DNA from 3 places in the Bacillus sp. FAU20 genome. Region 1 is predicted to be linked to each of the others. Evidence: a T-box and tRNA genes for the amino acid it is inferred to sense, from the RefSeq annotation. Region 1 holds a T-box; the other regions hold tRNA genes.
The links. A T-box is a leader RNA that pairs with one kind of tRNA and senses whether it is charged. The one in region 1 lies ahead of asnS (asparagine--tRNA ligase), so its partner is inferred to be a tRNA-Asn.
Positions count from the first base shown of each region.

Region 2: it encodes a tRNA-Asn, which carries the amino acid that the T-box ahead of asnS (asparagine--tRNA ligase) is inferred to sense. The anticodon was not compared.
Region 3: it encodes a tRNA-Asn, which carries the amino acid that the T-box ahead of asnS (asparagine--tRNA ligase) is inferred to sense. The anticodon was not compared.

Region 1 is NZ_JBVYHY010000003.1:107,099-111,289, reverse strand. Features, by position in the region: gene AC0OM3_RS00825 (YuzL family protein) at 1-86, opposite strand, end outside; gene asnS (asparagine--tRNA ligase) at 180-1,571, opposite strand; T-box leader at 1,624-1,875, opposite strand; gene pheT (phenylalanine--tRNA ligase subunit beta) at 2,030-4,191, opposite strand, start outside.
Region 2 is NZ_JBVYHY010000027.1:195,656-199,846, forward strand. Features, by position in the region: rRNA gene AC0OM3_RS26670 (23S ribosomal RNA) at 1-1,555, shown strand, start outside; rRNA gene rrf (5S ribosomal RNA) at 1,656-1,771, shown strand; tRNA gene AC0OM3_RS26680 (tRNA-Asn) at 1,780-1,854, shown strand; tRNA gene AC0OM3_RS26685 (tRNA-Ser) at 1,857-1,948, shown strand; tRNA gene AC0OM3_RS26690 (tRNA-Glu) at 1,966-2,040, shown strand; tRNA gene AC0OM3_RS26695 (tRNA-Val) at 2,045-2,120, shown strand; tRNA gene AC0OM3_RS26700 (tRNA-Met) at 2,147-2,223, shown strand; tRNA gene AC0OM3_RS26705 (tRNA-Asp) at 2,227-2,302, shown strand; tRNA gene AC0OM3_RS26710 (tRNA-Phe) at 2,312-2,387, shown strand; tRNA gene AC0OM3_RS26715 (tRNA-Thr) at 2,406-2,481, shown strand; tRNA gene AC0OM3_RS26720 (tRNA-Tyr) at 2,492-2,575, shown strand; tRNA gene AC0OM3_RS26725 (tRNA-Trp) at 2,583-2,656, shown strand; tRNA gene AC0OM3_RS26730 (tRNA-His) at 2,678-2,753, shown strand; tRNA gene AC0OM3_RS26735 (tRNA-Gln) at 2,817-2,891, shown strand; tRNA gene AC0OM3_RS26740 (tRNA-Gly) at 2,897-2,971, shown strand; tRNA gene AC0OM3_RS26745 (tRNA-Cys) at 2,986-3,056, shown strand; tRNA gene AC0OM3_RS26750 (tRNA-Leu) at 3,067-3,148, shown strand; gene AC0OM3_RS26755 (DUF3884 family protein) at 3,361-3,681, opposite strand; gene AC0OM3_RS26760 (YebC/PmpR family DNA-binding transcriptional regulator) at 4,033-4,191, shown strand, end outside.
Region 3 is NZ_JBVYHY010000027.1:404,665-408,855, reverse strand. Features, by position in the region: gene AC0OM3_RS27755 (DUF3965 domain-containing protein) at 1-1,059, opposite strand, end outside; gene AC0OM3_RS27750 (CBS domain-containing protein) at 1,381-1,800, opposite strand; tRNA gene AC0OM3_RS27745 (tRNA-Glu) at 1,930-2,001, opposite strand; tRNA gene AC0OM3_RS27740 (tRNA-Asn) at 2,003-2,077, opposite strand; tRNA gene AC0OM3_RS27735 (tRNA-Ile) at 2,086-2,162, opposite strand; tRNA gene AC0OM3_RS27730 (tRNA-Trp) at 2,173-2,243, opposite strand; tRNA gene AC0OM3_RS27725 (tRNA-Thr) at 2,250-2,322, opposite strand; tRNA gene AC0OM3_RS27720 (tRNA-Phe) at 2,332-2,407, opposite strand; tRNA gene AC0OM3_RS27715 (tRNA-Asp) at 2,416-2,491, opposite strand; tRNA gene AC0OM3_RS27710 (tRNA-Met) at 2,495-2,571, opposite strand; tRNA gene AC0OM3_RS27705 (tRNA-Ser) at 2,593-2,685, opposite strand; tRNA gene AC0OM3_RS27700 (tRNA-Ser) at 2,737-2,829, opposite strand; tRNA gene AC0OM3_RS27695 (tRNA-Ala) at 2,850-2,922, opposite strand; tRNA gene AC0OM3_RS27690 (tRNA-Pro) at 2,939-3,012, opposite strand; tRNA gene AC0OM3_RS27685 (tRNA-Arg) at 3,023-3,096, opposite strand; tRNA gene AC0OM3_RS27680 (tRNA-Leu) at 3,100-3,188, opposite strand; tRNA gene AC0OM3_RS27675 (tRNA-Gly) at 3,205-3,279, opposite strand; tRNA gene AC0OM3_RS27670 (tRNA-Leu) at 3,309-3,389, opposite strand; tRNA gene AC0OM3_RS27665 (tRNA-Lys) at 3,404-3,479, opposite strand; tRNA gene AC0OM3_RS27660 (tRNA-Gln) at 3,484-3,558, opposite strand; tRNA gene AC0OM3_RS27655 (tRNA-Tyr) at 3,570-3,653, opposite strand; tRNA gene AC0OM3_RS27650 (tRNA-Val) at 3,662-3,737, opposite strand; rRNA gene rrf (5S ribosomal RNA) at 3,743-3,858, opposite strand; rRNA gene AC0OM3_RS27640 (23S ribosomal RNA) at 3,960-4,191, opposite strand, start outside.

The DNA.
Region 1 (4,191 bases):
GTTTCATGTGTCGTCGTTCCTTGTCCTTCAACTTCTGGAGAACCTAGGCTTGATCTTGAATGATCTTTTTTCACTTTTTTACTCATTTATATTCACCCCTTCGCGTTACTTTTTGCTACGGGAGAATAAACTATACAAAATAAAAAAGCGAGAGGAAATCCTCTCGCTTTTTTCATATTTTAGAATTCAGAAGAACCTGGAGTTCTTGGGAATGGAATTACGTCACGGATGTTAGCCATGCCAGTGATGTACATTAGGAAGCGCTCGAAACCTAGACCGAATCCAGCGTGTTTTGTACCGCCGTATTTTCTAAGTTCTAAGTACCACCAGTAGTCCTCTTCGTTCATACCTAATTCTTTAATTCTGTCTACTAAAACGTCCATTCTTTCTTCACGTTGGCTTCCGCCGATTAATTCGCCGATGCCAGGAACTAGAAGGTCAGTAGCAGCTACTGTTTTACCGTCTTCATTCAAACGCATGTAGAATGCTTTAATGTCTTTTGGATAGTCAGTTACGAATACAGGGCGTTTGAAGATTTCTTCTGATAAGTATCTTTCGTGCTCTGTTTGTAAGTCAATTCCCCATTCTACTGGGTATTTGAAGTCAGCACCTGATTCTTGAAGCACTTTAATTGCTTCTGTATAAGTGATGCGACCGAAGTCAGAGTTAATTACGTTGTTCATGCGCTCAAGAACTGTTTTATCAACGAAGCTGTTGAAGAATTCCATTTCTTCTGGTGCATGCTCTAATACGTATTTCATTGCATATTTCAGCATATCTTCTGTAAGGTTCATTACGTCCCCTAGTTCAGCGAATGCAATCTCAGGCTCAACCATCCAGAACTCAGCAGCGTGGCGAGTTGTGTTTGAGTTTTCTGCACGGAATGTAGGTCCGAATGTGTATACGTCACGGAATGCTAATGCATAAGCTTCAGCGTTCAGCTGTCCACTTACTGTTAAGTTTGTTTCTTTACCGAAGAAGTCTTTTGACTCATCAACTTTTCCGTCTTCACCTTTTGGTAGGTTATTTAAATCTTGCGTTGTTACGCGGAACATTTCGCCAGCACCTTCTGTATCACTACCAGTGATGATTGGTGTGTGAACATGTACGAATCCACGCTCTTGGAAGAATTGGTGAATCGCAAATGCTGCGATAGAACGTACGCGGAACGTTGCAGAGAATGCATTTGTTCTTGGACGTAAGTGAGCGATTGTACGTAAGTATTCAAACGTATGACGTTTCTTTTGAAGTGGGTAATCAGAATCTGATAAACCCTCGATATCAATTTTTTCTGCTTTAATTTCAAATGGTTGCTTCGCTCCAGGCGTTGCAATTACTTTACCTTCTACTTTAACTGAAGAGCTAAGTGGAAGTTTTGCAATTTCTTTGAAGTTCTCTAATTCTGTATCGAAAACGATTTGAACGCTTTTGAAGAAGCTACCGTCGTTTAATTCGATGAAACCAAATGCTTTTGAATCACGTAAGTTACGAATCCACCCTGATACTTGTACTGTTTGATCTGCATACTTTTCTGTATCTCTATACAGACTTTTTACTAATGTGTTTTCCATAGTGAAATTCTCCTTTGCTCATATATTTAAATACAAAAAAACCTTTCATCCATAAAGGGACGAAAGGTTAAACTTCGCGGTACCACCCAATTTGTCATAAAGACCAACTTTAACTCGTATGTAATACATACTTCCCGGTTTATAACAGGCCGGATTCCCGTCTAAGCCTACTCTTGAATATAAGATTCAATTTCGGTTAGCAACTCCAAGGTGTTCTTCACATATACCGCCTCATCAGGCTCTCACCGTCCCTGACTCGCTTTGGATTATAGTATATACTACTTTTCCTTATCATCGTCTTTCATTTTGTTAAACTAAAATTAATGTACTACATTCGAGAGAAAGATGCAAGATGCCAAAAAATATATGAGCGATTTTTGTAATATATCGACTTACCGATAGTGTCCGACAACCAATCCAATAAAAAAATTGCCGGAATGAATCCGGCAATTTTCTAATTACTTACGTAACTCCGCACCGAATTTCTCTTCTACCGTTGTTAGTACACGGTTATGTGCTTCTGTTACTTCTTCGTCTGTTAATGTACGTTCTGCATCGAAGTAAGTCATAGAGAATGCAAGTGATTTCTTGCCTTCTTCCATTTTTTCACCTTCGTATAAGTCGAATAATGTTACATCTTTCAGAAGTTCTCCGCCAGCTTCAGCAATGACTTGCTTCATTTCACCAGCTTTTGTTTCTTTTGTTACTACAACAGCCATATCACGCGTCATAGATGGGAAACGTGGAATTGCTGCGTAGTAAGTTTCTTCTGCGTCTGCACCGAATACTTTTACAAGAGATAGTTCGAATACGAATGTATTTTTCACATCTAATTGTTTTTCTGCCTCTGGGTGCAATTGACCGATGAAACCAATTACTTCGCCATCCAATACGATGTCAGCTGTACGGCCTGGGTGCATACCTTCACGTTTTGCTGGTGCATATGTGATTTGGTTTGAAACGCCAAGCACGTCGAATAGTCCTTCTAGTACACCTTTCACAACGAAGAAGTCTACTACTTTCTTCTCACCTTGCCATGCATGGTGAAGAGCAAGACCTGTCATAACACCTGCAAGATGTTGTTCTTCTTTCGGAAGTTCTCCTTCTTCTGTCGGTAAGAAGATAGAACCTACCTCGTATAAAGCAACGCTGTCGTTTTTACGAGCGACATTGTATGAAACTGCTTCTAGTAATTGCGGTACTAAGCTTAAACGAAGTTGGCTACGTTCTTCACTCATTGGAAGTGCAAGACCTACAGGCGCCTTTTCGTTTGGCTCAACCATATATTGTTTCGCTTTATCAGCGCTTGTTAATGAATACGTGATTGCTTCATATAAACCAGCACCCTCTAAGAAGCGGCGTACTTTACGACGTTTCGTTTGTGCTGATGTTAATTTACCACGAGTCATCGTTCCAGAAGGTAATGTAACTGGAATATGGTCATAACCGTATAAACGGCCCACTTCTTCTACTAAGTCTTCTGAAATTGTAATATCAGGACGACGTGCTGGTACATTTACATGGAATGTTCCTTCTACTTCTGTGAATGGGAATTTCAAGTTTGTGAACATTGTACCCATTTCACTCGCAGAAATATTTGTACCTAATACACGGTTTACTTTTTCAGCAGTAACAGATACTGTACGCTCTTGTACTTGTAAGTTGTCAGCTTCTACCACACCTTCAAGTGCTTCACCACCAGCATATTTCGCCATTAAAGCAGCTGCGTGTTGAATTGCTTCAAATGTACGTGTTGGGTCGATTCCTTTTTCGAAACGTGCACTTGATTCACTACGAAGACCTAAGTCTTTTGATGTACGACGTACTGTTTGACCTGCAAAGTATGCAGACTCAATTAGAACGTTTACTGTCTCATTTGTAACTTCAGAATCCGCCCCGCCCATTACACCAGCAACAGCTAAAGCTTTCGTGCCGTTTGTAATTACAAGATGGTGGCTTTGTAATGTACGCTCTTGATCATCTAACGTTTCAATTTTTTCGCCTTCTTTTGCAAGACGAACAACGATTTCTTTTGAACCTAATTTATCGTAATCGAATGCATGTAACGGTTGACCGTATTCCATTAAAATGTAGTTTGTAATATCAACTACGTTGCTAATTGGACGAATGCCAGCTGCCATAAGACGAGTTTGCATCCACATTGGTGATGGACCAATCTTTACGTTTTTAACCATTTTTGCAATGTATAACGGGTTTTCTTCTTTCGCTTCTACACTTACAGAAATATAATCAGAAGTTTTTTCTGCTGTTTCTTGTAAGTCGATAGCTGGAAGTTTTACTTCGCGGCCATAAATAGCAGCTACTTCATATGCAACACCTAACATGTTTAGGCAATCTGCACGGTTTGGTGTTAAGCCAAGCTCAAGTACTTCATCGTGTAAGTTTAAAATTTCAAGTGCATCTGCACCAACTTCAGCGTCACTTGGGAAGATGAAGATACCATCTGCGTATTCTTTTGAAACTAACTTTCCATCAATACCAAGCTCTTGAAGAGCACAAACCATACCGTGAGAAGCTTCACCGCGTAGTTTTGCTTTTTTGATTTTGAAGTTACCAGGAAGTACAGCTCCAACTTTTGCAACTGGTACTTTTAAACCTT
Region 2 (4,191 bases), on a different contig from region 1:
CTCGTCCGCTCAGGGTTAGTCAGGACCTAAGCCGAGGCCGACAGGCGTAGGCGATGGACAACAGGTTGATATTCCTGTACCACCTCTTTATCGTTTGAGCAATGGAGGGACGCAGAAGGATAGAAGAAGCGTGCGATTGGTTGTGCACGTCCAAGCAGTTAGGCTGATAAGTAGGCAAATCCGCTTATCATAAAGGCTGAGCTGTGATGGGGAAGCTCCTTATGGAGCGAAGTCTTTGATTCCCCGCTGCCAAGAAAAGCTTCTAGCGAGATAAAAGGTGCCTGTACCGCAAACCGACACAGGTAGGCGAGGAGAGAATCCTAAGGTGTGCGAGAGAACTCTGGTTAAGGAACTCGGCAAAATGACCCCGTAACTTCGGGAGAAGGGGTGCTTTCTTAACGGAAAGCCGCAGTGAATAGGCCCAAGCGACTGTTTAGCAAAAACACAGCTCTCTGCGAAGCCGTAAGGCGAAGTATAGGGGGTGACACCTGCCCGGTGCTGGAAGGTTAAGGAGAGGGGTTAGCGTAAGCGAAGCTCTGAACTGAAGCCCCAGTAAACGGCGGCCGTAACTATAACGGTCCTAAGGTAGCGAAATTCCTTGTCGGGTAAGTTCCGACCCGCACGAAAGGTGTAACGATTTGGGCACTGTCTCAACCAGAGACTCGGTGAAATTATAGTACCTGTGAAGATGCAGGTTACCCGCGACAGGACGGAAAGACCCCGTGGAGCTTTACTGTAGCCTGATATTGAATTTTGGTACAGTTTGTACAGGATAGGCGGGAGCCATTGAAACCGGAGCGCTAGCTTCGGTGGAGGCGCTGGTGGGATACCGCCCTGACTGTATTGAAATTCTAACCTACGGGTCTTATCGACCCGGGAGACAGTGTCAGGTGGGCAGTTTGACTGGGGCGGTCGCCTCCTAAAGTGTAACGGAGGCGCCCAAAGGTTCCCTCAGAATGGTTGGAAATCATTCGTAGAGTGCAAAGGCATAAGGGAGCTTGACTGCGAGACCTACAAGTCGAGCAGGGACGAAAGTCGGGCTTAGTGATCCGGTGGTTCCGCATGGAAGGGCCATCGCTCAACGGATAAAAGCTACCCCGGGGATAACAGGCTTATCTCCCCCAAGAGTCCACATCGACGGGGAGGTTTGGCACCTCGATGTCGGCTCATCGCATCCTGGGGCTGTAGTCGGTCCCAAGGGTTGGGCTGTTCGCCCATTAAAGCGGTACGCGAGCTGGGTTCAGAACGTCGTGAGACAGTTCGGTCCCTATCCGTCGTGGGCGTAGGAAATTTGAGAGGAGCTGTCCTTAGTACGAGAGGACCGGGATGGACGCACCGCTGGTGTACCAGTTGTTCTGCCAAGGGCATAGCTGGGTAGCTATGTGCGGAAGGGATAAGTGCTGAAAGCATCTAAGCATGAAGCCCCCCTCAAGATGAGATTTCCCATAGCGTAAGCTAGTAAGATCCCTGAAAGATGATCAGGTTGATAGGTTCGAGGTGGAAGCATGGTGACATGTGGAGCTGACGAATACTAATAGATCGAGGACTTAACCATATAATATGTAGCAATGTTATCTAGTTTTGAGAGAACATAAAAAACTTGTTGACTTTTAAAGTAAATAAGTTATAATAATGATTGTCTCAAAAGAATAATGTCTGGTAATGATAGCAGAGAGGTCACACCCGTTCCCATACCGAACACGGAAGTTAAGCTCTCTAGCGCCGATGGTAGTTGGGACCTTGTCCCTGTGAGAGTAGGACGTTGCCAGGCAATATTATTCCGCAGTAGCTCAGCGGTAGAGCTATCGGCTGTTAACCGATCGGTCGTAGGTTCGATTCCTACCTGCGGAGCCATTGGAGAGCTGTCCGAGTTGGCCGAAGGAGCACGATTGGAAATCGTGTATACGTCACAAGCGTATCAAGGGTTCGAATCCCTTGCTCTCCGCCATAGGATTTATAATATTTGGCCCGTTGGTCAAGTGGTTAAGACACCGCCCTTTCACGGCGGTAACACGGGTTCGAATCCCGTACGGGTCACCACTTTGGAGGATTAGCTCAGCTGGGAGAGCACCTGCCTTACAAGCAGGGGGTCGGCGGTTCGATCCCGTCATCCTCCACCATATAATTTTTATATGAATAGTATTATCGCGGGGTGGAGCAGCACGGTAGCTCGTCGGGCTCATAACCCGAAGGTCGCAGGTTCAAATCCTGTCCCCGCAACCAAATGGTCCCGTGGTGTAGTGGTTAACATGCCTGCCTGTCACGCAGGAGATCGCCGGTTCGACCCCGGTCGGGACCGCCATTTTAATAAGGCTCGGTAGCTCAGTCGGTAGAGCAGAGGACTGAAAATCCTCGTGTCGGCGGTTCGATTCCGTCCCGAGCCACCATTTATTTTAATAAAATATGCCGGCTTAGCTCAATTGGTAGAGCAACTGACTTGTAATCAGTAGGTTGGGGGTTCAAGTCCTCTAGCCGGCACCATGTAAGTTTCGGAGGGGTAGCGAAGTGGCTAAACGCGGCGGACTGTAAATCCGCTCCTTCGGGTTCGGCAGTTCGAATCTGCCCCCCTCCACCATTTACATAGGGGCATAGTTTAAAGGTAGAACTGAGGTCTCCAAAACCTCCAGTGTGGGTTCGATTCCTACTGCCCCTGCCAAATATATATTTACACAACATGGCGGTTGTGGCGAAGTGGTTAACGCACCGGATTGTGGCTCCGGCATTCGTGGGTTCGATTCCCATCAGTCGCCCCATTTTTATTTTAAAAATTACAAATAATCTAATGGATACTTACATATAATTAAGTAAGAATTCGATGGGCTATAGCCAAGCGGTAAGGCAACGGACTTTGACTCCGTCATGCGCTGGTTCGAATCCAGCTAGCCCAGCCATTTTTGCGGAAGTAGTTCAGTGGTAGAATACAACCTTGCCAAGGTTGGGGTCGCGGGTTCGAATCCCGTCTTCCGCTCCAATAAAATTTTATATGGCGGCATAGCCAAGTGGTAAGGCAGAGGTCTGCAAAACCTTTATCACCGGTTCAAATCCGGTTGCCGCCTTTTCTTTTGTGCCGATGTGGCGGAATTGGCAGACGCGCACGACTCAAAATCGTGTTCCTTCGGGAGTGTCGGTTCGACCCCGACCATCGGTATCATGAACGGCGTAAAAAACTCTATACAATTAGTATAGAGTTTTTTTGTGTTTTCTTTTCATTACATGACAAAATAAGCAGAAAAAGTGTACGGTGAGTAAACTGCGAAACATTAAAAGGATAAAAACAAACATTCATTTGTATCCTTTTAATTGTTGTATACTATAAAATTCCAGCAGAATATTGCATATACAATATTCCTTTCGAGCACTCTAGAGAGAATTTCTCCACCCCGGTGACATGAAGTTAAATCCGACACCACCAGTAGATATTAGTACATTATCAACGGTTAAGTTTGTAATTTCTAAAAACTTCTTTTCAAACTCTTCTCTGTTGTACTTATACATAGTTGAGTGGCACGCCCACATATGTGTTGAAGTACTTAACCAGTCCCCTAATTCCTTCAATTCAGGAAACGCCTCAAATTGGATTGTTTCATCTAATTTCATGAATCTTACTTGATAGATAGTTGGGTTTAACTTATCTCCTATTCCTTTAAAAGCATGTGATTTTTTGTCTTTTGAATGTGTCATAATTCTCCCTCCATCTTTTCTTCAAATTATTTCCTATTTTTATTATATAACAATAGAAAGTAATTATGGAAATATTATAGAAATCGGTATCGGCAATATAAAAAGACTCTAACAGAAATGTTAGAGTCTTTTTGTTAAATTATACTATGTGCTTCTAAAATTCGTAATAAACGTAGGAATTCATGTATAATATAACTTGTCGAAAGAACAAAATGATAGTGATTTATATTATGTCTGTAATATGAATCAAAAATGAACTTTTTATATTTCTTTTAAAAATGTGTTGAACACACATTATATTTCATATTAATATTTTTATGTAGATTTAAAACGGGAAAGAGAGTGGAAAGTATGGGCCGTAAATGGAACAATATTAAAGACAAAAAAGCATCAAAAGATGCAAATACAAGCCGTATATACGCGAAATTTGGGCGTGAAATTTATGTGGCAGCAAAACAAGGCGAGCCAGATCCAGAATCAAACCAAGCGCTAAGAGTTGTATTAGAGCGT
Region 3 (4,191 bases), on a different contig from region 1:
ATCATGAATCGTTGCGTAACGCTTATTTTTAAGAAATAGCCTAAAGAATGATGGTAAACAATCATGTAATTGTATAAATATATAATTGCGTAGTATTTCTTCTTTATATTCAATGCCCTTACAAATATACAGTAATTCTTCACAATAATATGCATGCTGTGGAACTTGTATCATTTCGAAAAATGGCACATAAGATAGTAGCTTTCCAATAAAATGACCGTATCGATCCATTACTCCTATCGTCATATGCTCCATCATTTCTTTCATCACATATAAATAATCATCTACATGCGTTGTCTTTAATGGGTCTAAGCGATCGGAAATTTGAGATAATACAGCTCTTTGACATGCTAAAACTGCCTGACTAGGTCCATAATATGATAGGAAATCTGTACACTTACGATATTTCCGTAATAAATCATGTGTATACAAATCATATACAAAAGTATTACAATACATCGCTAAACTCATCATATCACTATTTAATTGCTCTTTTGATAATGATTTCGCTCTCTTGCACATATAAAAGAATGTAAATTCCAATACTTCTTTATGAGATAATAAATGTTTACAATCGGTTATACACTTCTCATTAAATTTAACTCTATCCCAAATTTCAATATCCCTATCTGTCAATTCACCTATACGATATTTAATAATTAAATAATTTAAAGCAACTGATTGCGTCAAAAGATCCCATGTTTCATATTCCAATGAAGTATGAACAAACTCAGCTAATCCTTGCGCTATCATAAAATCATTTGCCTCTTCATACCAACCAATCTCTTGGCATAAGCGAAGAATACGCACTAAAGTTGGAATTTCATCTTTATGAAACTGCGGTAATTTCTTTGCTTTATTCATGCCATATACGATAAATGACGCTAAATTTTCTTCTTTATAAAATTCTTTCTCTTTCCATACTAATATAGTTCGTTCTTTCCCCTCACCTTTTGGGTGACAAGGTACAAGCAAAGAAAATAATTCAGCGAAATTATTTGGTTCTATATATGTATCTGTAACCAAATTCCAATTTGGATCGCCCTGTACAGCCTTCATATAATTCCCCTTCCCTTTTCATCTATGTAGGAAATATTAATTTATTATCGCGCCACTAAAAATTAATATTGTTATATTCAAAATCTCTCATAATACTTATATCTATCAGTATATCATCTTTTCTCTTATTAAAAATGAAGAATAACAAATTTTAAAAAACTGTCGAAATTATTAACCACATACTTATTATATAATGTCTCAGATACATCACGCTAACATATTAGTTTAATCCATATATGCTAGAATAATGTATCTGAACTTTATATATAATTTAGCTCTTTATGAGTGACCATCAGACTCTCGGTTAATGAAAGTTTCAATTTACTCTGTATGCTCTGAGATTTCGCTCAAGGCAAATCCAGCTTGATCATCTGCTGATTCCCTTATAGCTAAATCTCCTAGTGCTAACATGCCAATAAGTTGACCACTATCAACTACTGGTAATCGTCTAATTTGATGCTGTGCCATTAGCTCTGTAGCTTTTTCAATAGAATCATTTGGAGAAACTGAGATAATATTTGTTGTCATCACATTTGTAATTTTATTAGATCCAGGATGTTTTTCAGCAATCCCTCGAACGACTAAATCTCGATCAGTAACAAGCCCAACAACTTGCTCATTTTCAACAACTGGGATTAATCCAACTGATTCTTCCTTCATTTTAACAGCTGCCTCATATACATTGTCTAGCGGTGTACAATGTACAATATGGGTACTCATTAAGTCTCTAACTCGTGTCATTATTTATTTCCTCCTTTTTATACATACCATAGCTTTTCCAAAATCCCTTTATTTATTTCTGGAAAGTAACGTAATAAAAAGGATTAACAAAATAAAAAAGAGCCAGCATAATGCTGACTCTTTTTTGTATGACCCGTACGGGATTCGAACCCGTGTTACCGCCGTGAAAGGGCGGTGTCTTAACCACTTGACCAACGGGCCATGGCTCCGCAGGTAGGACTCGAACCTACGACCGATCGGTTAACAGCCGATAGCTCTACCACTGAGCTACTGCGGAATAATATATGGTGGGCCTAAATGGACTCGAACCATCGACCTCACGCTTATCAGGCGTGCGCTCTAACCAGCTGAGCTATAGGCCCATATACTTTACAGGGGCAGTAGGAATCGAACCCACACTGGAGGTTTTGGAGACCTCAGTTCTACCTTTAAACTATGCCCCTAAATGATGCCGGCTAGAGGACTTGAACCCCCAACCTACTGATTACAAGTCAGTTGCTCTACCAATTGAGCTAAGCCGGCATAAAAAAATGGTGGCTCGGGACGGAATCGAACCGCCGACACGAGGATTTTCAGTCCTCTGCTCTACCGACTGAGCTACCGAGCCAACATAAATGGCGGTCCCGACCGGGGTCGAACCGGCGATCTCCTGCGTGACAGGCAGGCATGTTAACCACTACACCACGGGACCATTTGGTTGCGGGGACAGGATTTGAACCTGCGACCTTCGGGTTATGAGCCCGACGAGCTACCGTGCTGCTCCACCCCGCGACAATATAAAGTTTTAAAAAATGGAGGAGGTAGAGGGATTCGAACCCCCGCGCGACTCTCGCCGCCTGTCGGTTTTCAAGACCGATCCCTTCAGCCGAACTTGGGTATACCTCCATGAAGGAAAAAATATTTTATTATTATATGTCTAAACCATTAAAGAAAAAATGGAGGAGGTAGAGGGATTCGAACCCCCGCGCGATTCTCACCGCCTGTCGGTTTTCAAGACCGATCCCTTCAGCCGAACTTGGGTATACCTCCGAGACATATATTAAATAAAGTGGAGCCTAGCGGGATCGAACCGCTGACCTCCTGCGTGCAAGGCAGGCGCTCTCCCAGCTGAGCTAAGGCCCCATGTTTTTTGGGAATATCGGGAAGACAGGATTTGAACCTGCGACCCCCTGGTCCCAAACCAGGTGCTCTACCAAGCTGAGCCACTTCCCGTTAATAAAAGCGCGCCCGAGAGGAGTCGAACCCCTAACCTCTTGATCCGTAGTCAAACGCTCTATCCAATTGAGCTACGGGCGCATATGGTGCCGAGGGCGGGGGTCGAACCCGCACGGTGGTCACCCACCGCAGGATTTTAAGTCCTGTGCGTCTGCCTGTTCCGCCACCCCGGCATGTCATATTGAAAATTGGAGCGGAAGACGGGATTCGAACCCGCGACCCCAACCTTGGCAAGGTTGTATTCTACCACTGAACTACTTCCGCAAGACATGTATGAGTTATTTTATTAAAAGTGCGGGTGAAGGGAGTCGAACCCCCACGCCAAAGGCGCTAGATCCTAAGTCTAGTGCGTCTGCCAATTCCGCCACACCCGCATATTTCATTAAAATGGTGAGCCATGAAGGACTCGAACCTTCGACCCTCTGATTAAAAGTCAGATGCTCTACCAACTGAGCTAATGGCTCTTAATGGCTGGGCTAGCTGGATTCGAACCAGCGCATGACGGAGTCAAAGTCCGTTGCCTTACCGCTTGGCTATAGCCCATTAATTAAGAATGGTGGAGGGGGGCAGATTCGAACTGCCGAACCCGAAGGAGCGGATTTACAGTCCGCCGCGTTTAGCCACTTCGCTACCCCTCCGACATATATGGTGGAGGATGACGGGATCGAACCGCCGACCCCCTGCTTGTAAGGCAGGTGCTCTCCCAGCTGAGCTAATCCTCCATTTTGCCTGGCAACGTCCTACTCTCACAGGGACAAGGTCCCAACTACCATCGGCGCTAGAGAGCTTAACTTCCGTGTTCGGTATGGGAACGGGTGTGACCTCTCTGCCATCATTACCAGACTGTATTCATTTAAGACAAGAATCATTGTAACTTATTCACTTCTGAAAGTCAACAAGTTTTTTATATTCTTTCAAAACTAGATAACATTGCTACATATTATATGGTTAAGTCCTCGATCTATTAGTATTCGTCAGCTCCACATGTCACCATGCTTCCACCTCGAACCTATCAACCTGATCATCTTTCAGGGATCTTACTAGCTTACGCTATGGGAAATCTCATCTTGAGGGGGGCTTCATGCTTAGATGCTTTCAGCACTTATCCCTTCCGCACATAGCTACCCAGCTATGCCCTTGGCAGAACAACTGGTACACCAGCGGTGCGTCCATCCC